Regions from separate parts of the Sphaerisporangium krabiense genome, predicted to be linked through region 2. Evidence: riboswitches for the same ligand, from Rfam matches in the RefSeq annotation. Region 2 holds a riboswitch; the other holds the start of a gene.
What was found. Region 2 has a riboswitch for glycine ahead of gcvT (glycine cleavage system aminomethyltransferase GcvT). Riboswitches for the same ligand answer to the same signal wherever they lie in the genome.
Positions count from the first base shown of each region.

Region 1: linked by a shared signal. The riboswitch ahead of gcvP (aminomethyl-transferring glycine dehydrogenase) and the one ahead of gcvT (glycine cleavage system aminomethyltransferase GcvT) in region 2 are both predicted to bind glycine.

Region 1 is NZ_JACHBR010000003.1:46,307-61,106, reverse strand. It holds gene BJ981_RS35235 (hypothetical protein) at 1-320, opposite strand, end outside; gene BJ981_RS35230 (TetR/AcrR family transcriptional regulator C-terminal domain-containing protein) at 481-1,107, shown strand; gene BJ981_RS35225 (DUF5999 family protein) at 1,434-1,634, shown strand; gene BJ981_RS35220 (alpha/beta hydrolase family protein) at 1,640-2,233, opposite strand; gene BJ981_RS35215 (hypothetical protein) at 2,315-2,701, shown strand; gene BJ981_RS35210 (tetratricopeptide repeat protein) at 2,698-3,162, shown strand; gene BJ981_RS35205 (hypothetical protein) at 3,277-4,155, opposite strand; gene gcvP (aminomethyl-transferring glycine dehydrogenase) at 4,270-7,131, opposite strand; glycine riboswitch at 7,294-7,419, opposite strand; gene BJ981_RS35195 (MerR family transcriptional regulator) at 7,598-8,215, opposite strand; gene BJ981_RS35190 (bifunctional nuclease family protein) at 8,371-8,841, opposite strand; gene ftsR (transcriptional regulator FtsR) at 8,973-9,650, opposite strand; gene BJ981_RS35180 (FHA domain-containing protein) at 9,663-10,169, opposite strand; gene BJ981_RS35175 (mannose-1-phosphate guanyltransferase) at 10,557-13,058, opposite strand; gene clsA (cardiolipin synthase ClsA) at 13,155-13,733, opposite strand; gene BJ981_RS35165 (class I SAM-dependent methyltransferase) at 13,893-14,501, shown strand; gene BJ981_RS35160 (acyl-CoA dehydrogenase family protein) at 14,574-14,800, shown strand, end outside.
Region 2 is NZ_JACHBR010000001.1:34,228-49,027, reverse strand. It holds gene BJ981_RS00225 (L-serine ammonia-lyase) at 1-677, opposite strand, end outside; gene gcvH (glycine cleavage system protein GcvH) at 790-1,179, opposite strand; gene gcvT (glycine cleavage system aminomethyltransferase GcvT) at 1,176-2,267, opposite strand; glycine riboswitch at 2,301-2,401, opposite strand; glycine riboswitch at 2,402-2,499, opposite strand; gene BJ981_RS00210 (gamma-glutamyl-gamma-aminobutyrate hydrolase family protein) at 2,574-3,269, opposite strand; gene BJ981_RS00205 (3-oxoacyl-ACP reductase) at 3,279-4,043, opposite strand; gene BJ981_RS00200 (aldehyde dehydrogenase family protein) at 4,088-5,431, opposite strand; gene BJ981_RS00195 (glutamine synthetase family protein) at 5,434-6,777, opposite strand; gene BJ981_RS00190 (FadR/GntR family transcriptional regulator) at 6,923-7,645, shown strand; gene BJ981_RS00185 (hypothetical protein) at 7,673-8,545, shown strand; gene BJ981_RS00180 (CsbD family protein) at 8,562-8,753, shown strand; gene BJ981_RS00175 (alpha/beta hydrolase) at 8,853-9,509, opposite strand; gene BJ981_RS00170 (MurR/RpiR family transcriptional regulator) at 9,855-10,736, shown strand; gene BJ981_RS00165 (SDR family oxidoreductase) at 10,858-11,553, shown strand; gene BJ981_RS00160 (formimidoylglutamate deiminase) at 11,616-12,965, shown strand; gene BJ981_RS00155 (sigma-70 family RNA polymerase sigma factor) at 13,225-14,160, shown strand; gene BJ981_RS00150 (ammonium transporter) at 14,501-14,800, shown strand, end outside.

The DNA.
Region 1 (14,800 bases), on a different contig from region 2:
TCGCGCAGGGTGCGCAGACGGTCGACCTCGGCGGTCCACCTGGCGCCCTCGGGCGTGGCGACCCCCTTGCGGCGGCGGATGCGGTCGTCGTAGGCGCGCACGCCCAGAGTCGCCCGGCGGGCCGCCTCCGCGGTGCGCAGCGCGTCGGTCAGCGCGCGGTCGAAGGCCAGGCCCGCGGCGCGCAGCTCGGCGGTGCCCGCGCCCTCGGCCTGCGCCCGGCGCAGCTCGCTCTCGGCCTCGCGCGCCTTGTGGAGCACCTGGGCGAAGCCCTTCCCGACCTCCTGGTCGGCGTGGTGCCTGACCTCCGCCTCCCGGCTCACCCTCGGACGGAAAAACGCCATCGCCCTGCCCTTTCTCGGCCTTTCGCCGGTGATCCGGCGCTTGTCGCACGCCCTAGCGTACGCCGCTCCGGGAGCGCCCGGGTTCGCGGACCGGCGTGGCGCCCTTTACAAAGTAAGCCAAATTGTGGATCATGGCGGCATGCCGGCGAAACGACCTCCCGTTCCCCTGTCCCGCGAGCGCATCATCGAGGCGGCGCTCCACATCGCCGACGGCCAGGGCCTGCGGCGGCTGACCATGCGCCGTCTCGGCGACGCGCTGCAGGTGGAGGCGATGGCCATCTACCACCACCTCCCGCGCGGCAAGGAAGCGCTGATGGACGCGCTGGCCGAGCACGTCACCACCGTCGCCGTCGAGCCGTCCGGCGCGGCGAGCTGGCAGGAGGTGGCGCGCGCGTGGGCCCGCGCCGCCAGGACGGCGCTGCTCGACCACCCCGGCGTGCTGGCCCTGGCGCTGACCAAGCCGCCCCGGGGCACCGCGCTGATGGCGATCCGCGACCAGACCGAGCAGCTCGCCGAGGCGGGCCTGGACGACGCGGCGCGCGCCGTCCGCACCCTGCGGGCCTTCGTGATGGGCAGCGTCGCGGTGGAGATCCAGCGCTCCGGCTGGGCCGCGGGCCCGGACGGCGACGAGGAGGACGCCCTCCCCCTCCCGGAGCCCGGTCCGGCCGCCCTTTCGGGGCCCGGGGGCGCCGAGCCGGCCGAGGAGGCCGTGGACGCCTTCGAGCGGGGCCTGGAGGCCGTGCTCAGAGGGCTCGCCCCGGCGTAACCATTCGTTTATCCGTTCGGCGGCGAGTCGTATTGAGACCGTTATCTTGGCTGGGGCACGCTTGTGCCGCAGGTCACACCGCATGAGACCAGCCCTGTCGGCCCCCTTGACCCCCCTAATCGAAGGATCTAAACCGTCCTAATGGGCTATGTCGCCCGCGTGTGACCCGCAGCACACTTACTCTGTAAGTGTGTGCCAGCACACACATCGACAGCAAAGCGTTCGGCCCCGTCCGACGGGGGCGGGGGAATCGGGGCGGGCGAAAGCCCCCACGCCGAGAACCCCGGCCGGACACCAGACCGAGAGAGAGATCCGGAGGCACGCCGATGTGCCCGCATGAGCCGTCCTGTCCGACCACCACCGCGCCGGACCGCGAAGCCGCCCGCACGATCGCGGCACACCCTGAGCAGGGGTGGAGCCTGTTGTGCAACGGCATCGTGCTTTTCGAGGACACCGGGGAGCTCCTGCCCGACGGTGCGATCATCGCGCCGCACCGCCCCACCGACCTCGCGATCAGCGCGGCCTGACACCCTCACGCGTAACGGGGGCCGAGCCACCGCGCGACCACCTCGCCCACCCGGGCGGGGTTTTTCTTGAACTCGTGCGCCTCTCCCGGCAGCACGACCAGTTCGGCGGCGTCCGCGACGTCGGGGACGCCGAAGGGATCGCGGTCGCCGTTCACCACGAGTACGTCCACGCCCGCCTCGCGCAGCTCGCCGGCCCGTGAGCGGTCGGGCCTGCCCGGCGGGCGCAGCGGGAAGGCCAGCGCCACCACGGCCTCGGCCCCGGCGGCGCGCGCGGTCCTGCACGCCACCCGCGCCCCGTTGCTCCGCCCTCCCTGCACGAGGGCCAGGCCGGGGAACCGGCGCCGCAGCTCGGCCACCAGCGCCGTCCACGCCGCGTCCTGGCGGACGGCCGACCCCGGAGCCCGGGCCCCGGCCACCCGGAACGGCTGAAGCACCCGTGCCACCGTCCCGCCGACGCCGGTGACCGCGTCGCGCACCGCCAGCAGGTCGGGCGACTCCACTCCCCCGGCGGACCCGTGGGTGAGCACGAACAGGAACCGCGGATCGGGGACCTCGTCCACCTCCACGATCGCCGGGCCGCTCGGCGTCACGATGCGCATGGCGCACACCGTACCTGCGGAGGACTCCGCTACTTCTCACGGGGGATGCCCTCGGCCGGACGTCCATGACAGATTATGACGGTGCCGGATAATCCACGCGATGAGCTGCGGGCGACCGTCGAGGCCAGACGCGATCTCGGGCCCGACTACGAGAACGCGCTGATCGAGTCGTTCCTCGACAAGCTGGACACCACGATCGACGCCCGGGTGCGCGCGGCGGTGGCCACCCAGAACGGGCACCCGGACGGCTACGCCCCGCCCCTCGGCGGCCCGCAGCCCGCGCCGGGCAAGCACCACGCCCAGCGGGTCGACCCCTCGCTCCCGATCGCGCTCGGATCGCTGGGCATCGGCGTCCCGCTCACGGCGATCGCCGCGGCCGGCGCCGGGCCCGGGGGGCTGTTCCTGGCCTGGACGGGCATCGTGCTCGTCAACGTCGCCGCCGCCTTCGGCCGCCGCAAGGGCCGATGACCACCGATCCCACGCCGGCCCGGATCGGCCAGGGGGTGGAGTTGCATCACCACCAAGGTCAGCGTGACGCCGCCCGCGACCTGTTCGCCCAGATCTGGGAGGACATCGGCGGCGAGCAGGGCGATCCGCTGCACGTCTGCGTCCTCGCCCACTCGATGGCCGATGTGCAGGACGACGTGCGGCAGGAGCTGACGTGGGATCTGCGGGCGCTCGCCGCCGCCGACCGGGTCACCGACGAGGGGATCGCGCAGGCCGGGGTGACGATCTCGGTGGCGGGCCTGTATCCGTCGTTGCACCTGAACCTGAGCGAGTGCCATCGCAAGCTGGGCGATCTCGATCGCGCCCGTGAGCACCTCCAGCGGGCCCGGGCCGGGATCGGCGCGCTCGGCGACGACGAGTACGGGCGGCTCATCAAGGGCGGCCTGGAGCGGGTGGCCGAGCAGTTGGGCGAGAGCGTCTGACCGCGCCCGCCCGGAGAGACGCCGCAGGAGAGTGAATCACCGGCGGGAGCGCCGCCATCGCGTCCCGGGTGCGATGGCGGCGCCCTCACCGCGGTCAAGCCCGGCGACGCCGTCTCACGAGCGCCGGTCCTCGTCCTCGTCCTCGCCCGCGTCCGGAGCCCGCGTGTCGTCCGGGGCGTCGCCGGCGAAGGCCGCGTCGTCGCGGGCCCGGCGCAGGCGCACCTGGGAGGCGACCTCCTCGTCGGGGTGGCCGAGGCCGTACTCCCACACCGTGGCGGCGTCGGCGTCCCTGCCGCGCAGCGGGAGCACGCGGGCCAGCAGCTCGATCGCCAGCGCCGTGCCGTCGGGGTCGCCGCCCTCCTCGGCGGCGGAGGCGAACTCGCCGCACGCCAGGTCCAGGTGGGCCATGCCGAGCATCACGCGCAGCCGGCCCTGCTCGGCGGCGTCGGGGACCTGCAGGGCCTCGAGGACCACGTCGGCGGCCTCCCCCGGCGCGCCGTCCTCCAGCAGCCGCCCGGCCAGGAGCTGGGCCGCCCGGGAGGCCGTCACGGGGTCGCCGGTGGCCAGCGCCGCCCGCAGCGCGGTCTCGGCCGCCGCGTCGTCGCCCTGGCCCTCGGCGATGCGGGCCAGCGCCATGTGGGCCGCGGGCAGGTAGGCCGGCGTGCCGAGGCCGATCACCGCCTGCCAGGCGGCGCGGGCCTGGTCGCCGAGGTCCTCCTCCTCGAACCCGCGGGCCAGCAGGCAGGCCGCCTGGGCGGCGTACTCCGGGTGGCCGGTGGCCAGGGCCGTGCGGGCGGCGGCCCTGGACCCGGCGACGTCGCCGCGCCGCTCCAGGACCACGGCCAGGCCGACGGCCGCCTGGGCGCGGTCGGCCTCACCGTCGTCGGCGGCCAGCTCGGCGAAGATCTCCGCCGCCGCGTCCAGCTCGCCGCTCTCGGCGAGCCGTCGCGCGTCGTCGATCCGCCGGCCGGAGTCCACCTCGTGCGCCGCCATCAAGACCTCTTCTCCGCGTGGGGGGAGTGGGGGAACCGCGGGTCTCGCGACGCGGAAGGCGCCGTCGCGCGCGACATATTATGCCGATCGGGACGGCCTCCGGGGCGGCGTACGTCAGTCCTCGTAGGCCTCCAGCGGGGGGCAGGAGCACACCAGGTTGCGGTCGCCGTAGGCCTGGTCGATGCGGCGGACCGGCGACCAGTACTTGCCCTCGCGCAGCGCCGGGACGGGGTAGGCCGCCTCGGTGCGGGTGTAGGGGTGCTGCCAGTCGTCGGCCACCAGGCAGTCGGCGGTGTGCGGGGCGTTCCGCAGGGGGTTGTCGGCGCGGTCGTAGGCGCCGGAGGCGACCTTGGCGATCTCGCCCCTGATCGCGATCATGGCGTCGACGAAGCGGTCCAGCTCGGCCAGGTCCTCGCTCTCGGTGGGCTCGATCATCAGGGTGCCCGCCACCGGGAAGGACATGGTGGGCGCGTGGAAGCCGTAGTCGATCAGCCGCTTGGCGACGTCGTCGACGGTGACGCCGGTCTCCTTGGTGATCTGGCGCAGGTCCACGATGCACTCGTGCGCCACCAGGCCCTCGCGGCCGGTGTAGAGCACCGGGTAGTGGGGGGCGAGCCGGCGCGCGAGGTAGTTGGCCGACAGGATGGCCTGCTCGGTGGCCGCCGTGAGGCCCTCACCGCCCATCATGCGCACATACGCCCACGAGATGGGCAGGATGCCCGCCGAGCCGTAGGGCGCCGCCGAGACCGGCCCGACGGGCCCGCCGTCCCGCAGCGGGTGGCCGGGCAGGTAGGCCGCCAGGTGGGCGCGCACCGCGACCGGGCCGACGCCCGGGCCGCCGCCGCCGTGCGGGATGCAGAAGGTCTTGTGCAGGTTCAGGTGGGAGACGTCGGCGCCGAACGCGCCGGGCTTGGCCAGCCCGACCAGGGCGTTGAGGTTGGCCCCGTCGACGTAGACCTGGCCGCCGGCCTCGTGGACGCGCGCGCAGATCGCGGTGATCGTCTCCTCGTACACCCCGTGCGTGGAGGGGTAGGTCACCATGATCGCGGCGAGCCGGTCCCGATGCTTGCCGATCTTGGCGTCGAGGTCGGCGAGGTCCACGTTGCCCTGGTCGTCGCAGGCCACCACGACCACCCGCATGCCGGCCATGACGGCGCTGGCGGCGTTGGTGCCGTGCGCCGAGGACGGGATGAGGCACACGTCGCGCTCCAGGTCGCCGTTGGCGCGGTGGTAGGCGCGGATGGCCAGCAGCCCGGCGAACTCGCCCTGGGAGCCGGCGTTCGGCTGCAGCGAGACCGCGTCGTAGCCGGTGACCTCGGCCAGCCAGCGCTCCAGGTCGGCGATGAGCGCGAGGTAGCCCTCGGCCTGCTCGGCGGGCGCGTAGGGGTGCAGGCCGGCCAGCTCGGGCCAGGTGATCGGCTCCATCTCGGTGGTGGCGTTGAGCTTCATCGTGCACGAGCCGAGCGGGATCATCGACCGGTCGAGCGCGATGTCCTTGTCCTGGAGCCTGCGCAGGTAGCGCAGCAGCGCGGTCTCGGAGCGGTGCGCGCGGAACACCGGGTGGGCCAGGTACTCGGTGGAGCGCAGCAGCTCGCCGGGCAGGGCGTCGGAGGCGGAGGTGTCCACGTCCTCCAGCACGACGCCCTCGAGGCCGAAGGACTCCCAGACCGCGGCCAGGTGGCCGCCGGTGGTGGTCTCGTCGCAGGCGACGCCCACGTGGTCGGCGTCCACGTGGCGCAGGTTGATCCCGCGGGCGCGGGCGGCGGCCACGACCTCTCCGGCCCGGCCGGGCACCCGGGCCAGGACCGTGTCGAAGAACGCCTCGTGCACGACCTCGACGCCCGCGCCGCGCAGCCCGGCGGCCAGGACGGCGGCGTGCCGGTGGACGCGCTGGGCGATGCGCCTGAGCCCCTCGGGGCCGTGGTAGACGGCGTACGTGCCGGCGATGACGGCGAGCAGGACCTGGGCGGTGCAGATGTTGCTGGTGGCCTTCTCGCGGCGGATGTGCTGCTCGCGGGTCTGCAGGGCCAGGCGGTAGGCGGCCCGGCCGTCGGCGTCCTGGGACACCCCGACCAGGCGCCCGGGCATCTGCCGCTGCAGGCCCTCGCGGACCGACATGTAGGCGGCGTGCGGGCCGCCGAAGCCGAGGGGGACGCCGAAGCGCTGGGAGGAGCCCACGGCGATGTCGGCGCCGAGGAAGCCGGGCGACTCCACCAGGGTGAGGGCCAGCAGGTCGGCGGCGGCGACCACCAGCGCGCCGCGGGCGTGCGCCTCCTCGGCCAGGGCGCGGAAGTCCTTCAGCCGGCCGCTCGCGCCCGGATACTGGACCAGGACGCCGAACAGCTCGCCGCCGGGCAGGCCCTCGGACAGGTCGGCCTCGGCCAGCTCGATGCCGAGGGGCTCGGCGCGGGTGGCGAGCACGGCCTTGGTCTGCGGGAGCGCGTCGGCGTCCACGACGAACACCGGGCTCTTGGCGCGGCCCGCGCGGCGGGCCAGCGTCATCGCCTCGGCGGCGGCGGTGGCCTCGTCCAGCAGGGAGGCGCCGGCGACGTCCAGGCCGGTGAGGTCGGCGATCACGGTCTGGAAGTTCAGCAGGGCCTCCAGGCGGCCCTGGGAGATCTCCGGCTGGTAGGGGGTGTAGGCGGTGTACCAGCCGGGGTTCTCCAGCAGGTTGCGCCGGATGACCGCCGGGGTGATCGTGTCGTGGTAGCCCAGGCCGATCATGGAGGTGAGCAGGCGGTTGCGCCCGGCCAGGGCGCGCAGCTCGGCGATGGCCTCGGTCTCGCTCGCCGCCGGGGGCAGGCGCAGCGGGCCCTCGGCGCGGATCATGCCGGGGACCGCGACGGCGACCAGGTCGGCGACCGAGGCGTAACCGACGGCCTGCAGCATGCGGGCCTGTTCGGCGTCGGAGGGGCCGATGTGCCGCGTGGCGAAGGGCGGCGCGGACAGGTCGCGAAGCGGTGACCGATCGGTCATGGAGGCCCTCCTGAAGGGTTGAGACCGGGCGCGTGGCGCGCGTGTGCCGTCTCCCCCTCTGTCAGCGCGGCGCGTGCCGCGACCTGAGAGCTTCACCCCCCGCGGGGGGCTTGCACCGTCGGTGAGGCACGCCTGGCGGGCATGCCTGCTTTCCAGAGTCGCCTCACCCGCGCGGTACGTGTGCCTGAGAGATTCCGGGGAGGTTGCTCCTTCGGCGCCCGGGCCAGCGGGCGGGCGCCGCGGCCGCGGCGCCTGCTCGTGCCCTCGGGACTCTCCCGCGCGGGGTCGTAAGCCTTGCACCAACTGTACCCGCCCGTCACGGGCGGAAGGCTACCCCAGTACCGCCCCGCCACGCGGGCGCGCGCCGGCGCCGGGTTCGCCGCGTGCGGCCCCACACCGCCGTCCCGCGAACCCGGGGACCGTCCTGCCGATTCCCGCCGCTCCCCCACCGGGGGGCGGGAGCCGGTCAGCCCGTCCTGCGGGCCTTCCTGCGCCGAGCCAGCTCGTCACCCGGGTGGTCCTCCGTGGTGGCGGCCGGCTCCACGCGTTCCCCCGGCAGCTCCGCCAGGGTGCCCTCGACCTCGCGCCAGACGCCGCCGAGGGCGATGCCGAACACGCCCTGGCCGCCTTCCAGAAGGTCGATGACCTCGTCGGCCGAGGTGCACTCGTACACGCTCACGCCGTCGCTCATCAGCGTGATCTGCGCCAGGTCGTTGACCCCGCGCTCGCGCAGGTGCTGGACCGCGGTGCGGATCTGCTGGAGCGACACCCCGGTGTCGAGCAGGCGCTTGACCACCTTGAGCACCAGGATGTCGCGGAAGCTGTAGAGCCGCTGCGAGCCCGAGCCATGCGCCGGCCGCACCGACGGCTCGACGAGCTGGGTCCTCGCCCAGTAGTCGAGCTGCCGGTAGGTGATGCCGGCCGCCGAGCAGGCCGTCGGGCCGCGGTATCCCACGTCGGCGGGCAGCGACGCCGGCCGCTCGTCGAACAGCAGGCCCTGCTCTCCCGCGCGCTCCCGAGCCGACCGGCGCTGGGCCGGATCGTGCTGGTCGGCCGTCTTTCCCTCGCCGCTGCTGACCGCCACTGCGGACCTCCGGCTTTCTCTCATCCCACGGTCTGATCTGGGGGTTCGTGAATTACAACCGTGGTTTCCCTTGCACCGTAGGACCGGTGCGATGCTCAGTCAACGATCCCGCCCGGCGCGTCGTGAAGCGTAAATGCCCGATATGGCGCACTGGGCTACCCCGCACGGCCGAAGTCCTCCGGGGTGATCGTGTCCAGGAACTCGCGGAACTTCTCGACCTCGTCCTCCTGGTCGTCGGGAATGATGACACCGGCCTCGCGCACCACGTCCTCACTGGCGAAGATGCTCGTGCCGGTGCGCAGCGCGAGCGCGATCGAGTCCGAGGGGCGCGCGCTCACCTCGACCCCGTTGGAGAACACCAGGTCGGCGAAGAAGATCCCGTCGCGCAGCGCCACGATGTTGACCGCCTGCAACCGCACGCCGAGGGCTTCGATCACGTCCTTGAACAAGTCGTGGGTGAGCGGCCGCGGAGGTGGCTCCTCGGCCTGTGCCAACGCGATGGCCGTGGCCTCGGTCATGCCAATCCAGATCGGCAGATATCGCTCACCCTTCGCCTCCTTCAGAAGGACGATGGGTTGGTTGGTGGGCATCTCCACGCGGACCCCCACGACCTCCATCTGCAACACACGCGGCTCCGTCCCATTGGGTCACCGGCCCGCTCCGGGCCTGCTCCCTTACGGCTCTCAGCTCGCGGCGTGACCATCGCCGCAAAATTCAACGTAACATCCTCCCACCCCGAAATGTCCGGGCGGCTCCGTCACCGGCCGAGAATGCCCCGCAGACCGGTCCTCACCAGGGCGGTGCGCAGTTCCTGGAGCAGCCCGGAGATCTCGCGGGCGGTCTCCTCGGCCTGGCCGGCGGCGCCCGGGGCGCGGCGGCGCATGAGGGGCGCGACGGCCTGCTCGACGAGCCCGGCCTCGCGCTCGGCGGCGGCCCGCAGCGTCCGCAGGTGGCGGGGGTGCAGGCCGAAGCCGGCGAGCGCGCCGCAGGCCCTGGCGACGGTGAGGGCCTCGGCGTCGTACCAGCGGGCGACGGGCGTGATCAGCCCGTAGTCCTCCAGCTCGGCGAGGGTCTCCTCGTCCAGGCCCGCGGCCTCCAGCAGGTCGGGGCGGGTCAGCCGGACCTCGGGCGCGGGAGGGTCGCCGACGGGGCGGGGGCCGCCCAGCGGCGCGTCCTGCGGGCCGGCGGTCATCAGATGGTCCTTGATGACGCGCAGCGGCAGGTAGCGGTCGCGCTGGGCGGTGAGGATGTAGCGCAGGCGCTCGACGTCGGCGTGGGTGAACTTGCGGTACCCCGAGGGCGAGCGCTGGGGCTCGATGAGCCCCTCGCCCTCCAGGAAGCGGATCTTGGAGACGGTGACGTCGGGGAAGTCCGCCCGGAGGATCTCCAGGACCTCCCCGATGCTCATGAACGCCCGGGCGGCCTGCGCGCTCATCACCGTCCCACCTCACCCACGCGTGAGGAACACCAGCCGGAACTTGCCGATCTGGACTTCGTCACCGCCGGTCAGAGGGTGCTCCTCGATGCGCTCCCGGTTGACGTAGGTGCCGTTGAGGCTGCCGACGTCGCGGGCGGTGAAGTAGTCGCCGCGCCGGTAGAACTCGGCGTGGCGGCGCGACACCGTCACGTCGTCGAGGAAGATGTCGCTCTCGGGGTGGCGGCCCGCGGTGGTGAGGTCGCTGTCGAGCAGGAAGCGGCTCCCGGCGTTCGGCCCGCGCATCACGACCAGCAGCGCCGTGCCCGGCGGCAGCTGGTCGACGGCCGCGCGATCGGGTAGGAGCGTCTGCCCGGTCGTCTCCGAGTCCATCGCCTCGATCCCGCTGAGGGAGATCGTGGAGGTGGTGTCCCCCAGCGGCGTGCTCTCGGGACGGCTCAGCGGCGACCCGCAGCGTGAGCAGAAACGGGCGTCCTCAGGGTTGGCATTGCCGCACTGCGTGCAGTAGACGCTCGGCATCGATCGGCTCGGCCTCCTACCGCGAAGTCGCGGCGACGGTGCTCATGGCGGCGTGCCTCGGGTCTTCGCTTCTCATGGGTCAGACTGCGAATGCCGCAACATACGCTGATGAGTCACAAAGGTCAAGATGAGGGCATGCTCGCGGGTTCGGACATACTAGCGGGGCTCGCTCGGGCTCTCGCTCCGGGGGGCCGGCGGTGCTCCTGACCGGCGCTCGCCGTGCGCGCCGCGCCCACGATGTTCCGCTTCGCCCCTTTCTCGCTCCTGCCCGGCTCGCCACGCCGGTCCAAAGCTACCGCCCGCGCAGCCCTGTGGTCCATGCGGCGCGCCGTTCGAATGTGACCGGAATCGATGGTTTCGCGGTGGATCGCACCCCGGCCGCGGGGGTCAGGTGCCGACCGCGTGCTCGACCACGCGGGCCCAGCGCTCCAGGAGGGCCTGGGCGACGTCCAGGTCGTCCCCCTCGGCCCACAGGTGGGTGACGGCCTCGGAGGGGTCGGGCAGGATGAGCGCCCAGCCGCCGTCCTCCTCGATCACCCGCACGCCGTCGGTGGTGTCCAGGCGGTGGCCGTCGGCGGCCTCGACGACCGAGCGCATGACGGCCCCCTTGGCCGCCCACGGGGTCGGGACGGTGCGCTTGAGCATCTTGGCCTGGGGGATGCGCGCGTCGATCTGGCTGAGGGAGAGCCGCGTGCGCGCCACGAGGCCGAGCAGGCGCAGGAACGCGGCCAGGCCGTCCACGGTGGGGGCGAACTCCGGGACGATGAACCCGCCGCGCCCGTCCGCGGCGAAGATCAGCTCGGGGTCGGCGGCGGCGGAGGTGAGGGCGTCCAGGGCCGTGGAGGTCCACTGCACCTGGGCGCCGTGGAAGCGGCACACCTGCTCGGCGACGCGCGTGGTGGTCACCGGCAGCGCCACCCGGCCGCCGCGCCGCTCGGCCGCCACCAGGTCCAGCACGACGAGCTGGGCGCGCTCCTCGCTGATGAGCTGGCCCATCTCGTCCACCAGGGAGATGCGCTCGCCGACCGGGTCGAAGCGGACCCCGAAGGCGGCCCGCGAGGACCCGACGAGCTCGGCCAGCCGCTGCAGGTCCCTGCGCCGCTCGGCCAGGGTTTCGGTCGGCGAGAACTCGTCCAGGCGGTTGTTGACGGTCAGGACGTCCACCCCGACCCGGCCGAGCAGGCTGGGCAGCACCAGGGCCGAGGTGCCGCCGGCGCAGTCGACCACGACCTTCATCTCGGCGTCCCTGACGCCCGACATGTCCACCCAGCGCAGCAGTTCGCGGGTGTAGTCCTCCACGGCCCTGGCGGGGAAGCTCAGCTCGGCGATCTCGCCGGGGAAGGCGCGCCGGAACTCCTGGCGGGAGAAGACCCGCTCCAGCTTGCGCTGGGCGTTCTGCGACAGGTCGGCGCCGTTCTCGTCCATGAAGACGATGTCGACGCTCTGCGGGTCGCCCGGGGTGGTGCGCAGGGCGATGCCGCCCGAGGCGCTCTCGTTGGAGGTGTGGAAGCGCGCGACGGGCAGGGGCGCGGCCTCCAGGTCCAGCACGTTGATCGCGCCGGCGTTGAGCGCGCTGATCACGGCGCGCTTGAACGCGCGGGCGGCGCGGGAGGCGTCGCGCGAGGTGATGACCGAGGCGCCCTTCTTCAGGGTGGTGGCGTAGGCGCTGGCGAGGCGCACGCACAGCTCCGGGGTGATCTCGACGTTGACCAGGCCGGAGACCCCGCGCGGGCCGAACAGGCTGCGCTGGCCGCGCGACTCCCAGATCACGCTGGTGTTGACGACCGCGCCCGCCTCGATGGTCTTGAACGGGTAGATCTTCACCCCGGAGGAGACGTACGCCTCGGCCTCGATCACGCACTCGTCGCCGACGACGGCGTTCTCCTCGATGCGGGCGCCGGTCATGATGTCGGTGTTCTTGCCGACGACGCAGCCGCGCAGGTGGGCGCTCGGGCCGATGTAGACGTTGTCGTGGACGACGGCGCGGTGCAGGAACGCCCCCTCCTTGACCACCACGTTGTCGCCGAGGACGGTGTACTCGCGCAGCTCGGCGCCGGCCTCCACCTTGGCGTACCCGCCGATGTACAGCGGGCCCTTGAGGATGGCGTCGGGGTCCACCGAGGCGCCCTCGGCCACCCACACGCCCGGCGACATCTCGAAGCCGTCGGCGTCCAGCCGCACCCGCCCGGACAGGGCGTCGGCCTGGGCCTTGAGGTAGCTCTCGTGGGTGCCGACGTCCTCCCAGTAGCCGCCCGCGACGTAGCCGTACAGCGGCGCCCCGCGGGCCAGGAGCTTGGGGAAGACGTCGCCCGACCAGTCGACCGGCGTGCCGGGGGCGACCTCGTCCAGGACCTCGGGCTCCATGATGTAGACGCCGGTGTTGACGGTGTCGGAGAAGACCTGGCCCCAGGTGGGCTTCTCCAGGAAGCGCTGCACCCGGCCCTGCTCGTCCACGATGATGATGCCGAACTCCAGCGGGTTCGGGACCCGCTTGAGCCCGATGGTCACCAGGGCGCCGTTGCGCTCGTGGAACCGGATCATGTCGGTGAGGTCGATGTCGGTCAGCGCGTCCCCGGAGATCACCAGGAAGCGCTCGTCGCGCAGCTTGTCGGCGGCGTTCTTGACGCTGCCCGCGGTGCCGAGCGGGATCTCCTCGGTGGCGTAGTGCAAACTCATGCCGAGCTCGTCGCCGTCGCCGAAGAAGTTGCGGACGAGCGCGGCCAGGAACTGCACGGTCACGACGGTCTCGGTGAACCCGTGCCGCTTGAGCAGGCGCAGCACGTGCTCCATGATCGGCCGGTTCACCACGGGGAGCAGGGGTTTGGGCTGGTTGGCGGTCATCGGCCGCAGCCGAGTCCCCTCTCCGCCCGCCATCACCACGGCCTTCACGAATCACCCTCCGGAGGTAGCGTCACGGTGGGCACGCGGCCGCGCGCACGCGGATGATCGCGGTGAGATGCCGCGCAGGCGGGCCGCCCGGTGCGATCATGCCCGGCCCGCCGCCTCGATGAGCCGGCGTCCCTGAACCACGTACAGCGCCCCCGCCCACCAATACAGACCTGTTCCCCAGATGGCGAAGGCCCATCCCATGATCCGGGCGGCGTCGGCGTACCAGCCGGCGTGGGAGGCCAGGAACAGCAGCGGGAAGGCGTACAGCAGGCCGGCCGTCGCCGCCTTGCCGAGGAAGTGGACCGGCAGGGCCGACCCCAGGTTGTGCCGGCGCAGGACGGGCACGCCGAGCAGCAGCACCAGGTCCCTGCCGACCAGGAGCGCGGTGAGCCACCAGGGGATGACCTCGCGCACGGTCAGGCCGATCAGCGTGGCCAGGATGTAGAGCCGGTCGGCCAGCGGGTCCAGCAGCCTGCCGAGCCTGCTGGTCTGGTTGAAGGCGCGGGCCAGCTTGCCGTCGAGCCAGTCCGACAGGCCCGCCGCCATGAGCAGCGCCAGGGCCCACCCGTCGGCCTTAGGCCCGAGCACGAGCCACAGGAACACCGGCACGCCGAGCAGCCGCAGCATGCTCAGCGCGTTCGGAACCGTCCAGACGCGGTCCTCGGCCGATCTCACCGGTCGCTCCCCTCCCGCCGAACCTGCTGCCGACCCTACCCGGGGCCGGGCGCGCAGTGGCGGGGCGGCTCCTCCTCCCCAGGGGCGAGGCGGGACACCCGACAAGATCGGCCGAACGGGGGAAGCGAGCACCCCCCGGGGTTCTCTAGGGTCGGAGGCATGGCCGATGACGTCGAGGACGCCAATGACACCGCCCTGTTCTTCCGGCAGTTCGTGCGCTCGCCCGCCACGACGGGCGCGGTGGCGCCGAGTTCCCTGCGCCTGGCGCGCGTGGTGTCGGCGCCCGTGCCGGAGCGCGGCGACCCGGTGATCGTCGAGCTCGGGCCCGGCACGGGCGTGTTCACCGGCGAGATCCAGCGCCGCCTGGCGGGCCGCGGTCACCACCTGGCCGTCGAGATCAACCCGCTGCTGGCCACGCGGCTGGCCCGGCGCCACCCGGGCGCGACGGTCGTGGTCGCCGACGCCGCCGACCTGCCCCGGCTGCTGGCCGAGCACGGCCTCGACCACGCCGACGCGGTGGTCAGCGGGCTGCCGTGGGCGGCCTTCCCCGGCGCGCTGCAGGACCGGCTGCTCGGGGCGATCAGCGATGTGCTGGTGAAGGGCGGGGCGTTCACGACCTTCGCCTACGTGCACGCCCGCGCGCTGCCGCCGGCCCTGCGGTTCCGCCGCCGGCTGCTGGAGACGTTCGAGGAGGTCGTGGCGGGGCGCACGGTGTGGGCGAACCTGCCGCCCGCGTTCGTCTACCACGCCAGGCGGCCGCGCGCCTGACCCTCGCCCGCGGGCCGGGCGCCGTTCTAGCATGTCGCCCCCGACGGGTCGCAGGGGAACGGAGAGATCGCCGTGGACTTCACGCTTCCGGACGGCGCCGAGGCGGTAAGGCAGGGCGTCGCGGCCGTGTGCGCGCGCTACGACATGGATTACTGGCAGCGGTGCGAGGCCGAGAAACGCTGGCCGGAGGAGGTCTGGGCGGACCTGGCGGAAGGCGGCTGGCTGGGCCTGGCGGTGCCGGAGGAGTACGGGGGCGGCGGGCAGGGCCTGCTGGAGCTGGCCGTGGCCACCGAGACGCT
Region 2 (14,800 bases):
CGGACGCACTCGGACATGACCTGCCACAGGTTGAGCAGGCCGGCGCGGATGTCGGCCTCGGTGCGGCCGAACGCCTTCTCGTTCTCCAGCATCAGCCCGGAGATCGACAGCCCGGTGTCGGCGCACTGTTTGAGCAGCTCGGCGGCGGTGGTGAACGGGTGGGGCAGCTCGGTGTCGTCGGCCTTGATGCGGTCGGCGCCGGTGGCGTTCTCGTCCACGACGAACCCGCCGCCGACCGAGTAGTAGATCTTCTCGCGCAGGACGTCGCCTTCAGGGGAGAAGGCGGTGAACCGCATGCCGTTGGGGTGGTGCGGCAGCGAGACCTTGCGTTCGAAGACGCAGTGCTCGCCGACGACGAACGGGATCTCCTGGGCGCCGAACAGCCGGAGCGTGCCGGACGCGCGCATCTCGGCGAGCCGCTCGTCCACGGTGTCCACGTCGACGAGCTCGGGCTTCTCGCCGGACAGGCCGAGCAGGACCGCTTTGTCGCTGCCGTGGCCTTTGCCGGTCAGGCCCAGGGAACCGTAGAGGATCACCTCGACACGGGCGGTCTTCTCCAGGAGCCCGTCCTGCTTGAGTCCCCTGGCGAACTTGTGGGCGGCGGCCATGGGGCCGCCGGTGTGGGAGCTGGACGGGCCTATGCCGATTTTGAACAGGTCGAAGACGCTGATCGCCATTGATCTGTGCCCTTCGGAACGTGTGTGGCGAACCTTCGGAACATGTGACGAGAGAAGGGACGCTCCGGCGAGCGATGGCCCGCCGGAGCCGCCAGGGGAGGACGAACGAAGGTCAGGAGTCCGCGGTGGTGACGGTGGCGTACTCCTCGGCGGAGAGCAGGTCCTCCGGGGTGTCCTGGACGCGCACGCGGAACAGCCAGCCGTCGCCGTAGGGGTCGGAGTTGACCAGCGACGGGTCGTCCACGACGACCTGGTTGACCTCCACGACCTCGCCGCTGACCGGCGCGTAGATGTCGCTGACGGACTTGGTGGACTCGACCTCGCCCACGGCGTCGCCCGCCTCGACGGTCGCGCCCGCCTCGGGAAGCTGGACGAAGACGACGTCACCCAGCGACTCGGCGGCGTACGCCGTGATGCCCACGGTCACGGTGATGCCGTCCTCCAGGCCGGCGATCCACTCGTGCTCCTTGGTGTAGCTGAGCTCCTCGGGAATGCTGCTCACTTGCTCCTCCGGTAAAAAGGCAGGTCAACCACGTCGACCGGTTCATGGCTTCCACGGATGTCGACCGCGAGCCCCTCGGACACGTCCGTGTCCACGTAGGCCATCGCGATCGGCTTGCCGAGGGACTGCGAGGGTGCGCCGCTGGTGACCTCTCCAACGACGGTGCCGTCAGTCAGCCGTACCACGGGGTATCCGTGGCGTGGCACTCGGCGGCCCCGCGCGACGAGCCCGGTGAGGCGGCGGCGCGGCGGGATGTCCTTCAGCGGCGCGAGGGCCGCGCGGCCGACGAAGTCGCCGGGCTTGTCGAACCGTACGACGCGGCCGAGGCCCGCGTCGAAGGGAGTGAGCCCGGCGTTCAGCTCGTTGCCGTACAGGGGCATGCCGGCTTCGAGCCGGAGCGTGTCGCGGGCGGACAGGCCGGCGGGGCGCAGCCCGTACGCGTCGCCCGCCTTGGTGACCTCCTGCCAGAGGGTGACGGCGTCGCCGGCCGCGACGAACAGCTCGAAGCCGTCCTCGCCGGTGTAGCCGGTGCGGGCGATGAGGGCCTCCACCCCGGCGACCGTGGCGGGCAGGCCGGCGTAGTACTTCAGCGAGGGCAGGTCGGCGTCGGTGAGCGTGGCGAGGATCTCCTGCGAGCGGGGACCCTGTACGGCGATCAGCCCGTACCGGTCGGAGCGGTCCTCCACCGCGGCCTCGAAGCCCGCCGTCCGCTCGGTCAGCTCGGCGGCGACCTTGGGGTAGTTGGAGGCGTTGGCGACGACGAGGAACTCCTCCGCGGCCAGCCGGTAGACGATCAGGTCGTCGAGGACGCCGCCGTCGGCGGCGCAGATCATGGTGTAGCGGGCGCGGCCCGGCTCAAGGACGGACAGGTGGCCGACGAGCGCGTGGTCGAGGGCGTCTGCGGCCTGCGGCCCGGTGACGAAGATCTCGCCCATGTGGGAGAGGTCGAACAGCCCGGCGGCCGTGCGCACCGCGTTGTGTTCGGCGGACTCGCTGCCGTAGCGCAACGGCATCAGCCAGCCGGCGAAGTCGGTGAGCGTCGCGCCGAGGCTCTCGTGCACCTCGCGGAGCGGTGTGGGTCTGGACATGATGCGCACCTCAGACAGGGTTGGATGAGAGCATCCTCCCCCTCTGTCATCGGTGCCTGAGAGTTTCGCCCGGGTTTTGCCGGACTTTCACCTTCGGCGAGGCCCCCGGAGGGGACCTGCTTTCCAGAGATCACCTTTCCCGCGCGGTCCTTTGCCTTGTGAGGTTCGTGGGGAGGACTTGCTCCTTCAGGGGTCCTGACCGGATGTCAGGACTCTCTCCCGCACGGGATCATCGGTGTTCTCGCCCACCCTACCAACGCACGCCCGCCTGTCCATGCCCGCCGGGGTGGCGGCAGGGGTGGCACGTCAGACGGCGGCGGCCGACACCAGCGCCCGGAACAGGCGGATGTCCTCGCCGGTCTCCGGATGCCACTGCACGGCGAGGGCGAAGGGCCGGTCCGGCAGCTCCACCGCCTCGACGGCGCCGTCCTCGGACGTGGCGGCGACCACCAGGCCCGCGCCGAGTCGGGCGACCGCCTGGTGGTGGTAGTGGGCGGTCTGGACGGGGTCGGCGCCGAGGACGCCCGCCAGCCCGCTGCCCGCCTCCGGGCGCACGGGCAGGTGGCCGTACCGCCCGGGGGCGGGGGCGTGGCCGTCGTGGCCGACTAGGTCGGGGAGGTGCTGGTGGAGGGTGCCGCCGAGGTGCACGTTCAGCACCTGCATGCCGCGGCAGACGCCGAGGAACGGCAGGCCCGCCTTCAGCGCCGCGGCGACCAGCGCGAACTCCGCCGCGTCGCGGAACTCCCTGACGTGACTCGTGCGGCCGTGCGGCTCCTCGCCGTACCGGGACGGGTCCACGTCACCGCCGCCCGCGACGACGATCCCGTCCAGCCGCTCCACCAGCGGCGCCGGGTCGCCCGCCGGAGGCAGCAGCACCGGCTGGCCCCCGGCCCGCGCGACCCGGTCGACGTAGTCGTAGGGCAGCAGCGCCGCGGGCGTGTCCCACACGGTGAACGACGCCCGCTCGACGTAGCAGGTGATCCCGATGACCGGCCGTGTCATGGCGCCCTCCTACAGCGGGGTCACGTACGCGCCGGAGATGCCGCCGTCCACCAGGAACTCCGCCCCCGTGATGAAGCTCGCGTCGTCGGAGGCCAGGAACGCCACCGCGGCGGCGATCTCGGACGCCTCGGCGAACCGCCCGAGCGGGACGTGCACCAGGCGGCGCTGGGCGCGCTCGGGGTCCTTGGCGAACAGCTCCTGGAGCAGCGGCGTGTTGACCGGCCCCGGGCACAGCGCGTTCACCCGGATGCCCTCGCGGGCGAACTGCACGCCGAGCTCGCGGGACATCGCGAGCACGCCGCCCTTGGAGGCGGTGTAGGAGATCTGCGAGGTCGCCGAGCCCATGACCGCCACGAACGACGCGGTGTTGATGATCGAGCCCTTGCCCTGCCGCCGCATGTACGGGATGACGTGCTTGCAGCACAGGTAGACGCTGGTCAGGTTGACGTCCTGGACCCGCTTCCACGCCTCGATGCCGGTGGTCAGGATCGAGTCGTCGTCGGGCGGCGAGATGCCCGCGTTGTTGAACGCGATGTCCACGCCGCCGTAGGTCTCGAAGGCCGTCTCGAACATGCGGGCGACGTCCTCCTCGCTGGTGACGTCGGCGCGGACGAACAGGCCGCCCACCTCCTCGGCCGCCTTGGCGCCCGCCGCCTCGTCCACGTCGGCGCAGACCACCTTGGCGCCCTCCTCGGCGAAGCGGCGGGCCGTGGCGAGCCCGATGCCGCCCGCGGCGCCCGTGATCACGGCCACGCGGTCACGCAGTCGCTGCATGGTGAAGATCTCCTTGACGGGTCGTTCGCTGGATCGTCCTCGTGTCAGTGCGCGATGAAGACGTTCTTGGTCTCGGTGAACGCGGCCAGCGCGTCGGGGCCGAGCTCCCGGCCCAGGCCGGACTGCTTGAAACCGCCGAACGGCGTCCAGTACCGCACCGAGGAGTGGGAGTTCACCGACAGGTTGCCCGCCTCGATCGCCCGGGCCGTCCGCAGCGCGCGGCCCACGTCCCGCGTCCAGATCGAGCCGGACAGGCCGTACACGGTGTCGTTGGCGATGCGCACGGCGTCCGCCTCGTCGTCGAACGGCACCACGCTGACCACCGGCCCGAAGATCTCCTCGGTGAACGCGCGCTCGTCCAGCGACTCGTGGGTGAGCACGGTCGGCGGGAACCAGAAGCCCTTGCCGGACGGGCAGGCGCCCTGGAAGCGCGGCGTGCCGGTGACGAACGAGGCCACCCGCGCGCGGTGCTCGGCGCTGATGAGCGGGCCGAGGTCGGTGCCGGGGTCCAGCGGGTCGCCCACGGTGAGGGACGCGACGGCGGCGCCGAGGCGGTCGAGGAACTCCTCCAGGACGGGGCGCTGCACGAGGACGCGCGAGCGGGCGCAGCAGTCCTGCCCGCTGTTGTCGAACACCGCGGAGGGCGCGGTCGCGGCGGCCCGCTCCAGGTCGGCGTCGGCGAACACCACGTTGGCGCTCTTGCCGCCGAGCTCCAGCGTGAGACGTTTGACGGTCCGCGCCGCGCTCGCGGCGATCCGCCTGCCGACCTCGGTGGAGCCGGTGAACACGATCTTGCGCACGTCCGGGTGCTCGACGAGGCGGGCCCCCGCGACCTCGCCCGCGCCGGGCAGGACCTGGAGCACCCCCTCGGGGATGCCGGCCTCCAGGGCCAGCTCGGCCAGCCGCGCGGCGGTGAGCGGGGTCCACTCGGCCGGCTTCACGATCACGGTGTTGCCCGCGGCGAGCGCCGGGGCGACGCCCCACGTCATGATCACCATGGGGAAGTTCCACGGCACGATGATCCCGACGACGCCGAGCGGCTCGGCGAACGTGATGTCCACCCCGCCCGGGACCGGGATCTGCTTGCCGTGGTTGCGCTCCGGCGCTCCGGCGTAGAAGTGCAGCACGTCGCGGACGTTGCCCGCCTCCCAGCGGGCGTTGCCGAGCGGGTGGCCCGCGTTGGCGACCTCCAGGCGGGCCAGTTCCTCGCCGTGGGAGTCGACGAGTTCGGCGAAGCGGCGCAGCAGGCGCGCCCGGTCGCCGGGCGCGACCTCCCGCCACGCCGGGTAGGCCGCCTTGGCCCGCGCCACCGCGCGGTCGGTCTCGGCCACATCGGCGAGCTCGACGTCCGCCAGGACGTCCTCGGTGGCCGGGTTGATGATCTTCATGGTCACATCCGCTCGAATCCCCGGAACATCTCCCAGTCGGTCACCGCCGCGTCGAAGGCGGCCAGCTCGACGCGGGCGTTGTTCGCGTAGTGCTCGACGACCTCCTCGCCGAGCGCGGCCTTGGCGATCTCCGAGGACCGCCACAGCGCCAGCGCGTCCCGCAGCGTCGCCGGCACGGTCTCCGCGCCCGCCGCGTAGGCGTTCCCACTGAAGGGCTCCTCCAGCGGCAGCTCGTGCTCGATGCCGTGCAACCCGGCCGCGATCATGCCGGACACCGCCAGGTAGGGGTTCACGTCGCCGCCGGGCACGCGGTTCTCCACGCGCAGCGAGGGGCCGTGGCCGACCAGGCGCAGCGCGCACGTGCGGTTGTCCACGCCCCACTTGACCGCCGTCGGCGCGAAGCTGCCCGGGACGTACCTCTTGTAGGAGTTGATGTTGGGCGCGTACAGCAGCGTGAACTCGCGCAGCGCGGCGAGCTGGCCCGCGATGAAGTGCTCGCCGACCTTGGACAGGCCGTGCGGGCCGTCGCCCGCCATCACCGGGTCGCCCTCGGCGGTGCGCAGCGAGATGTGGATGTGGCAGGAGTTGCCCTCGCGGTGGTTCGGCTTGGCCATGAAGGTGACCGACATGCCGTCCTGGGCGGCGATCTCCTTGGCGCCGTTCTTGTAGATGCCGTGGTTGTCGCAGGTGACGAGCGCCTCGTCGAACCGGAAGGCGATCTCGTGCTGGCCGAGGTTGCACTCGCCCTTGGCGGACTCGACGTACATGCCCGCGCCCTCCATGCCGAGCCGGATGCGGCGCAGCAGCGGCTCGACCCGGGCGCCGCCGAGCAGCGAGTAGTCGACGTTGTAGAGGTTCGCCGGGGTCAGGTCGCGGTACGCCTTCGCCCAGGCCTCCTCGTAGCCGTCCCGGTAGACGACGAACTCCAGCTCGGTGCCGACGTACGCCTTCCAGCCGCGCTCGGCGAGCCGTCCGATCTGCGCGCGCAGGATCTGGCGCGGCGAGGCGGCGACGTCGCCGCCGTCCTCCCAGACGACGTCGGCCATCAGCAGCACCGTGCCGTCCTGCCAGGGCACCCGGCGCAGCGTGGACAGGTCGGGCCGCATCACGAAGTCGCCGTAGCCGCGCTCCCAGGACGACATGGCGTACCCGTCGACCGTGTTCATGTCCACGTCCACGGCGAGAAGGTAATCGCACCCCTCGGCGGCGTGCTCCAGGACCTGCTCCAGGAAGTACCGGGCGGACAGCCGTTTGCCCTGGAGTCGTCCCTGCATGTCGGCGATGGCGAGGAGCACGGTGTCCACGCGGCCGGCGGAGACGTCGTCACGCAGCTCGTCGACGGTCAGCACGGCGCTCCCTTCCTTCAAAAGTATGGAATCAGACCATTGGACGCATGCAAGCACCCGCCGCGCCCTCACGTCAACGGTTTCGCCGAGCCGTCCCGACAAATGGACTAATATCAAACCATTGACCGGGGAAGGGGAGGGCGTGATGGCGGAGCCGCAGCTCGTCGCGGTTCTTCGGCCCGTGCGGGCGGGCAACGCCTTCGAAGAGACCGTCGAGCGCCTGCTCCAGGCCATCAAGCTCGGCGTCGTGCCCACCGGACAGAAACTGCCCCCCGAACGCGAGCTGGCCGGGCGGCTCGGCATCAGCCGCGTCACGCTGCGCGAGGCCATCAGGGCGCTCCAGGACGCCGGGTACCTCGACGTGCGGCGCGGACGCTACGGCGGGGCGTTCGTCCTCTACGAGCCGCCCCTGCCCGGGCACGGCGACCTGCGCCGCGCCGTCGCCGCCATGGGCCCCGCCGAGCTGGCCGACGCGCTCACCTTCCGCATGGCCGTCGAGCGCGGCGCCGCGCAGGTGCTGGCCTCCGCCACGCTCACCGGCGAGCAGCGCGCCACGCTGACCCGGCGGCTCGCCGAGGTCAACGACGCCGCGCCCGCCGACTACCGGCGCCTCGACACCGCCTTCCACCTGTCGATCGCCGAGCTGACCGGCTCGCCCCTGCTCGCCGCGACCTGCGCCGACGCGCGCCTGCGCGTGACCGATCTGCTCAACGCCATCCCGGTGCTCGGCCCCAACATCGACCACGCCGCCGCCCAGCACGCCGCCATCGTGGACGCCATCCTCGCCGGCGACGCCGACGCCGCCGGAAAGGCCGTCGCCGAACATCTGGAGGGAACCGCCGCGCTGCTGCGCGCGTTCCTCGCCTGAGGGGGACCGTAGCATCGGGGATGGGGGATGCTCGTGGGAGTCTGGTTCCAGCAGCGGATCGTCGACACAGGCCGTCTGCCGATGTTCTGCTTCCTGATAGCGCTGATCGTCACGTTCGTGTTCACGCGTGTCAACGTCCGGCTCATCCGCGCCAAGATCGGCTGGTTCCGTAATGTCAGCGTCGGCGACGTGCATGTCCACCACGTCGTCTTCGGCGTCGTGCTCATGCTTCTCGGCGGGGTCGCCGGGCTCGCCGCCGCCGGCCTCTCCTCGGGCTGGTACGCGCTGACGGCCGGCGTCTTCGGCGTCGGCGCCGCCCTCGTGCTGGACGAGTTCGCCCTGATCCTGCACCTGCGCGACGTCTACTGGACCGAGGAGGGACGCGCGTCGGTGGACGCGGTGTTCGTCGCCGTCGCCGTGACCGTGCTCCTGCTGCTCGGCATGCGCCCGTTCGCCTGGCCCGACACCTCCCAGGTCGGGCGGTGGCCCGCCGTGCTGCTGCTGACCGCCGACCTGTTCCTCGCCGTGGTGACGCTGCTCAAGGGCAAGATCTGGACGGGGCTGGCCGGCCTGTTCGTGCCGGTCCTGCTCGTCGTGGGGGCCCTTCGGCTCGCACGCCCCGGGTCACCCTGGGCGCGCTGGTTCTTCGCGCCCGGCGCGCGCCGGCCGCACCCCGTCAAGATGGCGAGGGCCGAGCACCGCGAGACCCGCTGGCGCCGGCCCGTGATCCGGGTGAAGATCGCCGTCCAGGAGTTCGTCTCCGGCCGCCACGACCTGCCCTCCGCGTGGCCGCGCGCCGACCGCGGCCGCACGGCACCCGTCACGACCTGGGGCGACGTGGCCGCGCGCATCATTTCCGATTCCGAGGGGAGTGGGCGGGGGCACAGACCACCGAAGTGACGGAGGCGAACAGCCGATGGGCCTGCTGGAGAAGTGGAAGATGCGCGAGCTGAAGGCCAAGGCCAAGCGGCGGCTCGGCGCGACCACCGGGAACCGCACCCTGGCCGCCGAGGGCCGCACCGAGGAGGCCGAGGCCCGGCTTCTGCAGACCGAGACCCGCATCAAAGAGACCGCCGCCGAGATCCGCGAGAAGTACGCCCGCTCCTGACCCCGTCTCCTGGCCTCGTCTCCCGCCCGACGGCGTGCGTGGAGGGGGAGGAAGGCGGCGTGCGGACCTGGACGGCGAGGGTGAGCGGAAGGTCCGTGCTCAGACCGGGAGGGCGGGGGCGGCGAGCGTGGTGAGGAACGACGCGATGACCGTCCTGACGTCGTCGCGGGTCAGGTCGACGTCATGGTCGCCGGCGGTGAGGTAGGTCGTCACGGGGTGGCCGGAGGCCAGCAGGGCGTTGCTCAGGTCCAGCGCCTGCGCCGGGGGCACCACCGTGTCGCCGGTCCCGTGGACGATCAGGACAGGGACGCCGTTGCCGACGTGGTTGGCGGGAGTCGCGTCGGCGGTGACGTCGTCCAAGGGAGTGGGGACGTGACCGAGGAGCCGCGTCCACGGGCTGCCCGAGGCGCGCGCCTCGGGCCAGTCGGCGGCGAGCGGGTCGACGGGCGGCGAGATCGCGATCACGCCCGCCACGTCGTCGGCGGCGTCGATGCCCCGCAGGCCGAGCTGGAGCGCCAGGTGGCCGCCGGATGACCGGCCGCCGATCAGCACCGGCGCGCCGGGCCGCTCAGCCCGCGCCTTGCGCGCGGCCTCCCGCACGTCGTCCAGTTGCGCGGGCCAGGTGGCCTCGCCGCTCAGCCGATGCGTGGCCGTCACCACGTGCAGCCCATGGGCGGAGAGGATCTCACGCGACCGCTCGCTCGCGTGCCGCTCCGCCCACGCACCCCCGTGCACCCACACCAAGGTCGCCCCCATACCGACGATCTTAGAGCCCTTTCCCGCGCCCTCGGCCCGCCTGGCCGTCCGGCGTCCGTGCGCCCGAAACGGCGCCCGCCGCTGGATATTCAGGCGGTCGCCGCCCTGAACAGGACACCGCGGAGAAGGTCGTGCGCCGTACTCGAGGTGCCCGGGTACGCTTCGGATGTTCGGCATGAATGCCACCATTCACGCCGGCCGGTGATCGGGGGGTCACGGGGAGAGAACGGGGATGACGAACGGCCTCGGCGGCGTTGAGGAACCCGGACGCCGATCGCGGAGGGCGCCGCGGACGTCGTTCGAGGAGTCGATCACGGGGTTGCTGCCCCGGGGGCTGGAGGGCACGTGGCGGATGGGCTCGAACGGCTGCTGCGGGGAAGGCGGCTGTCCCCGGTCCAACGGCGCATCGCGCACTATCTGAGCGAGCACCTGCCGGACGCCGTCTTCCTGTCGAGCGTCGAGCTCGCCGAACGCGCGGGAGTGAGCCAGCCCTCGGTGACCCGGTTCGCCATGGCCCTGGGCTTCGCCGGATACCCCGAGTTCCGCCACGCGCTGCGTCCCCTCGTCGTGGCCGGCGACGGCCCCCCGGAGAACGGCCAGGCGCCCCGGGAGGCCGACGCGGGCGCGGCCCGTCTCCTGCGCGAGGTCATCGACGGCGAGATCCGCGACCTGACCGCGGTCCGCGACCGCCTGGCCGCGGGCCACGGCACGGCCGCCGACGGCCTGGCGTACCGGATCGAGGAGCTCGGCGCCTCCTTCGCCGCGTGCGAGCCGCTGCCGGTGCTCGGCCTGCGCGTGTCCTCCGGCCTCGTGACGACGTTCGCCTACTACGCCCGGCGCATCCACCCCGACGTCCGGCCGCTGGTGCACGGCGGCTCCGAGCTCACCGACGGCCTGCACGCCGCCCGCCGCGCGGGCTCGGAGTGGCTGCTCGCCGTGATGCTGCCCCGCTACCCGTCCGAGGCCGTCCACGCCCTCCAGTACGCCGCCAAGCTGGGCTTCCGCACCGCCGTGATCGCCGACCGCCCCGACGTCCCCTTCCCCGCCGACGTCGTCCTGCCCGCCCCGGTGCGCGAGCGCGTGGTGTGCGACTCGCACGCCGCGCCCCTGGCCGTCGCCATGCTCCTCCTGGAGGCGATGGCCGAGGCGGCACCACTCCGCACCCGCGCCCGCCTCGACGAGTACACCCGCATGACCGACGAGACGAACGCCTTCCTCGGGCCCTGACCCGCGGCGGCCCGCGGGCGATGGCCTCTTCGACGCCCGCGCGGGCGCGATCCCTCCCGCCGTTCCCGGCGAACGTGTCGACCGGCGTGCCGCGCGCGGTGCGGCCTCTAGGCTGGCGCGCATGGACGAACGACCCATCGCACTGGTCACCGGAGGTTCGCGCGGGCTCGGGGCCGCGATCGCTCGCGCGCTGGCTCCGACGCACGCGCTGATCCTCGGAGGGCGGGAGAGCACGGCGCTGCGCGCGGTGTGCGACGAGTTGGGGGCGCGTCCCTGGGCGGTGGAGCTGACCGATGATCGGGCGGTGGCCGAGGCCGTGGAGGGGATCGACCGGCTGGACGTGCTGGTGCACAGCGCGGGTGTGGCGAGGCTCGGGCGGATCGCCGACACGCCCCCGTGGCAGTGGCGGGAGTCGTTCGACGTCAACGTCACGGCCGTGGCCGGGCTGACCCGGGTGCTGCTGCCCGCGCTGCGCGCCGCGCGCGGCCAGGTCGTGCTGATCAACTCCGGGGCCGGCCTGCGGGCCAACGCGGACTGGGGGGCCTACGCCGCCTCCAAGTTCGCGCTGCGCGCCTTCGCCGACGCGCTCCGCCTGGAAGAAGAGGAGAACGGCCTGCGCGTCACCACCGTCTTCCCCGGGCGCATCGCCACCGACATGCAGCGCGGTGTGCGCGACCACGAGGGCGGCGCGTACGAGCCCGAGCGCTACCTGACGCCCGCGTCGGTGGCCGGCCAGGTGCTCGCGGCGGTGACCGCGCCCGCCGACGCGCACGTCACCGAGGTGGTGATCCGCCCGGCGACCGGCCCGGCCCGGTGATGTGAGGAAAAATCAGTCCATATATGGACATGCCTTGACTTATCCCCTGGGACATTGAGGGGGTGTCCGACGTCACCTATTGGTGCGAGCTGGCCTGGCTGCACCCCGGTGAGGCCGTCGAGGGCGTGGCCGTCCGGGTCGAGGGCGGCAGGTTCGCCGACGTGACGCCCGGCGTGGCCGTGCCTCCGAAGGGGGCCATCCGGTTGGCGGGGCTGACGCTGCCCGGCCTGGCGAACGCCCACTCCCACGTCTTCCACCGGGCCCTGCGCGGCCGGGCGCAGTCCGGCGCGGTGAGCTTCGCGGGCTGGCGCGCGCGCATGTACGCCGTCGCCGCCCGCCTCGACCCCGACTCCTACCTGGCCCTCGCCCGCGCGACCTTCGCCGAGATGGCGCTCGCGGGCATCACCGGCGTCGGGGAGTTCCACTACCTGCACCACGGTGAGGGCGGCCGGCCGTACGCCGACCCGAACGCGATGGGGCACGCGCTGATCGAGGGCGCCAGGGACGCGGGCATCCGCATCACGCTGCTCGACGCCTGCTACCTCACCGGCGGCATCGGCGCGCCGCTGGACGGCGCCCAGCTCCGCTTCGGCGACGGCGACGCGCACCGCTGGGCGGGGCGCGTCGACGACCTGGCGGGGGAGTACTCCGGGGCCGACGACGTCGTGATCGGCGCCGCCGTCCATTCGGTGCGCGCCTGCCCGCCCGAGCAGATGCCCGTCGTCGCCGACTTCGGCCGCCGCAGGGCCGCGCCGCTGCACACCCAGGTCTCCGAGCGGCGCACCGAGAACGAGCACTGCGTGAGCACCTACTGCGCGACGCCCGTGCAGGTCCTGTACGAGCACGGTGTGCTCGGCCCGAGGACGACGGCCGTGCACGCCACCCACCTCAGCGACGTGGACGTGGCCCTGCTCGGCGGGTCGGCCACCCACGTGTGCCTGTGCCCGACCACCGAGCGCGACCTCGCCGACGGCGTCGGCCCCGGGCGCAGGCTGCGCGACGCGGGCTCGCCGGTCACGGTCGGCACCGACAGCAACGCCGTCATCGACCTGCTGGAGGAGGCCAGGGCCGTCGAGCTGGACGAGCGCCTGGTCACCGGCAGGCGCGGCGCCTGGACGGCCGACGAGCTGCTCGAAGCGGCCACGATGACCGGGCAGGCCTCGCTCGGGCGTCCCGACGCGGGCTTCATCGTGCCGGGCGCCCGTGCGGACCTGGTGTCGGTGCGGCTGGACTCGGTGCGCACCGCGGGGGACGGCGTCGCCTCGGCCGTGGACCGCGTCGTCTTCGGCGCGACGGCCTCCGACGTCCACTCCGTCGTGTCCGGGGGCAGGCGCGTGGTCGTCGAGGGCGGGCACGTGCTCGGGGACGTCGGCACGCTGCTCGCCGACGCCATCGCCGCCGTCCGCGCCTGAGCATTCGGCGCGGCTGAATCAGCGCTTTCGTCCCTGTTCAGCGGGGGATAGTAGCCCGATTGATGGGGTGACTCCTCCCTGAGGAGGACGTTGGAAACCATTCTCCGGGCGTATCCCATTAGGGAATCTTTGCCGTGGACTGGTCGTTGATTGAGCAAGACAAGGGGGAGAGGACGCCGCGCGGCCATCTGCCGGGGGCGGCGGACTCCATCCGCATATACAGCGGGCATGGCGAGACGAGGTGGCCATCGTAATGGCGATGCCGACGGGGAATCGGACGCAGGAGCAGCAGGGCGCCGAGAGGGATCTGCTCGGCACCTACCTGGCCGAGATCGGGCGAGTGCCGCTTCTCAGCGCGGAGCAGGAGGTCGAGCTCGCCAAGCGCATCGAGGCGGGCCTGTTCGCCGAGCAGCTCCTGGACAGCGGGCTGCCCGAGCCGAAGGCGTCCGACGCCACAGACGAGGAGCTGGAGCGGCTCGCGGTGTCGGGGCAGCGGGCCAAGGACGAGTTCATCCAGGCCAACCTGCGGCTGGTCGTCGCCGTCGCCCGCAAGTACTCCGGGCGCGGCATGCCGCTCATCGACCTGGTCCAGGAGGGGAACCTGGGCCTGGTCAGGGCCGTGGAGAAGTTCGACTACCGCAGGGGCTACAAGTTCTCCACCTACGCCACATGGTGGATCCGCCAGTCCGTGGGCCGCGCCATCCACGAGCAGGCGAGGCCCGTGCGCCTGCCGACCCACGCGGGTGAGCAGATGACCCGGCTGATGCGCGTGCGGCGCGACCTGATGGCCGAGCTGGACGCCGAGCCCACCGACTCCGACCTCGCCACCATCCTCGACCTGCCCATCGAGCGGGTCCGCGAGCTGCGCCGCTGGGCCTCCGACCCGGTGTCGCTCCAGCTCGGCGTGGGCGACGAGGACGAGACCGAGCTCGGCGACATGATCGCCGACGAGACCTGGGCCGACCCCGAGCAGCAGGCCCTGGACACGCTGGAGCGCGAGCGCCTGGAGGACTGGCTGCTCGGGCTGGAGGGCCAGACCCGCGAGATGCTGCGCTGGCGCTACGGCCTGGTGGACGGGCGCGAGCACACGCTCACCGAGGTCGGCGAGAAGTACGGAATCGGCCGCGACCGCGCCCGCCGCATCGAGCGTGACGCGCTGGCCCGCCTGAGGAAGCTGGCCGCCACGGCGGCGTAGCCGCGCCCAGGCTCAACCCCATATCCCCTCTTGGCGACCGCCTTCGCGGCTGGTCGCCGCGTGCCCGCAGGTCATTGCCCTGAGAAGGCCGCCCTGCGGGTTCGGCGTGCCCGGCGGCATCCGATTTCGGTCCTGCTCAATATGGGTGACACTCCATCCGAAACATGGCCGAAACACCGTGTCCGCGAGTTTCACGTACGTGAAACACGCCTGGTCGAGACCTGAAACGGCGGAAGAACACGCTTTCGCCTACGTCAGTGCGCAGCCGGTCAATGGAGCCCTGAAGCGCCCACTGCCGGAGAAATCGGCCTCACGCCATTTGTAAGGAGGGTCGCGTCGAATGGAGATCGATAGCGGCACCACAGCCTGGATGATCGCGGCCACCGCTCTGGTGCTGCTCATGACGCCGGGCCTCGCGTTCTTCTACGGCGGTATGACCAGGGCCAAGAGCGTCCTGAACATGATGATGATGTCCTTCGCCAGCATCGTCACGGTGACCATCGCCTGGGTCCTGTACGGCTACTCGCTCGCCTTCACCTCCAGTGGGGACGGCATCCTGAACAAGTTCGTCGGCGGCCTCGACGCGATCGGCCTGAAGGGCGTGTTCGGCTCGGTGTACGAGGGCCTGCTCAAGGAGCCC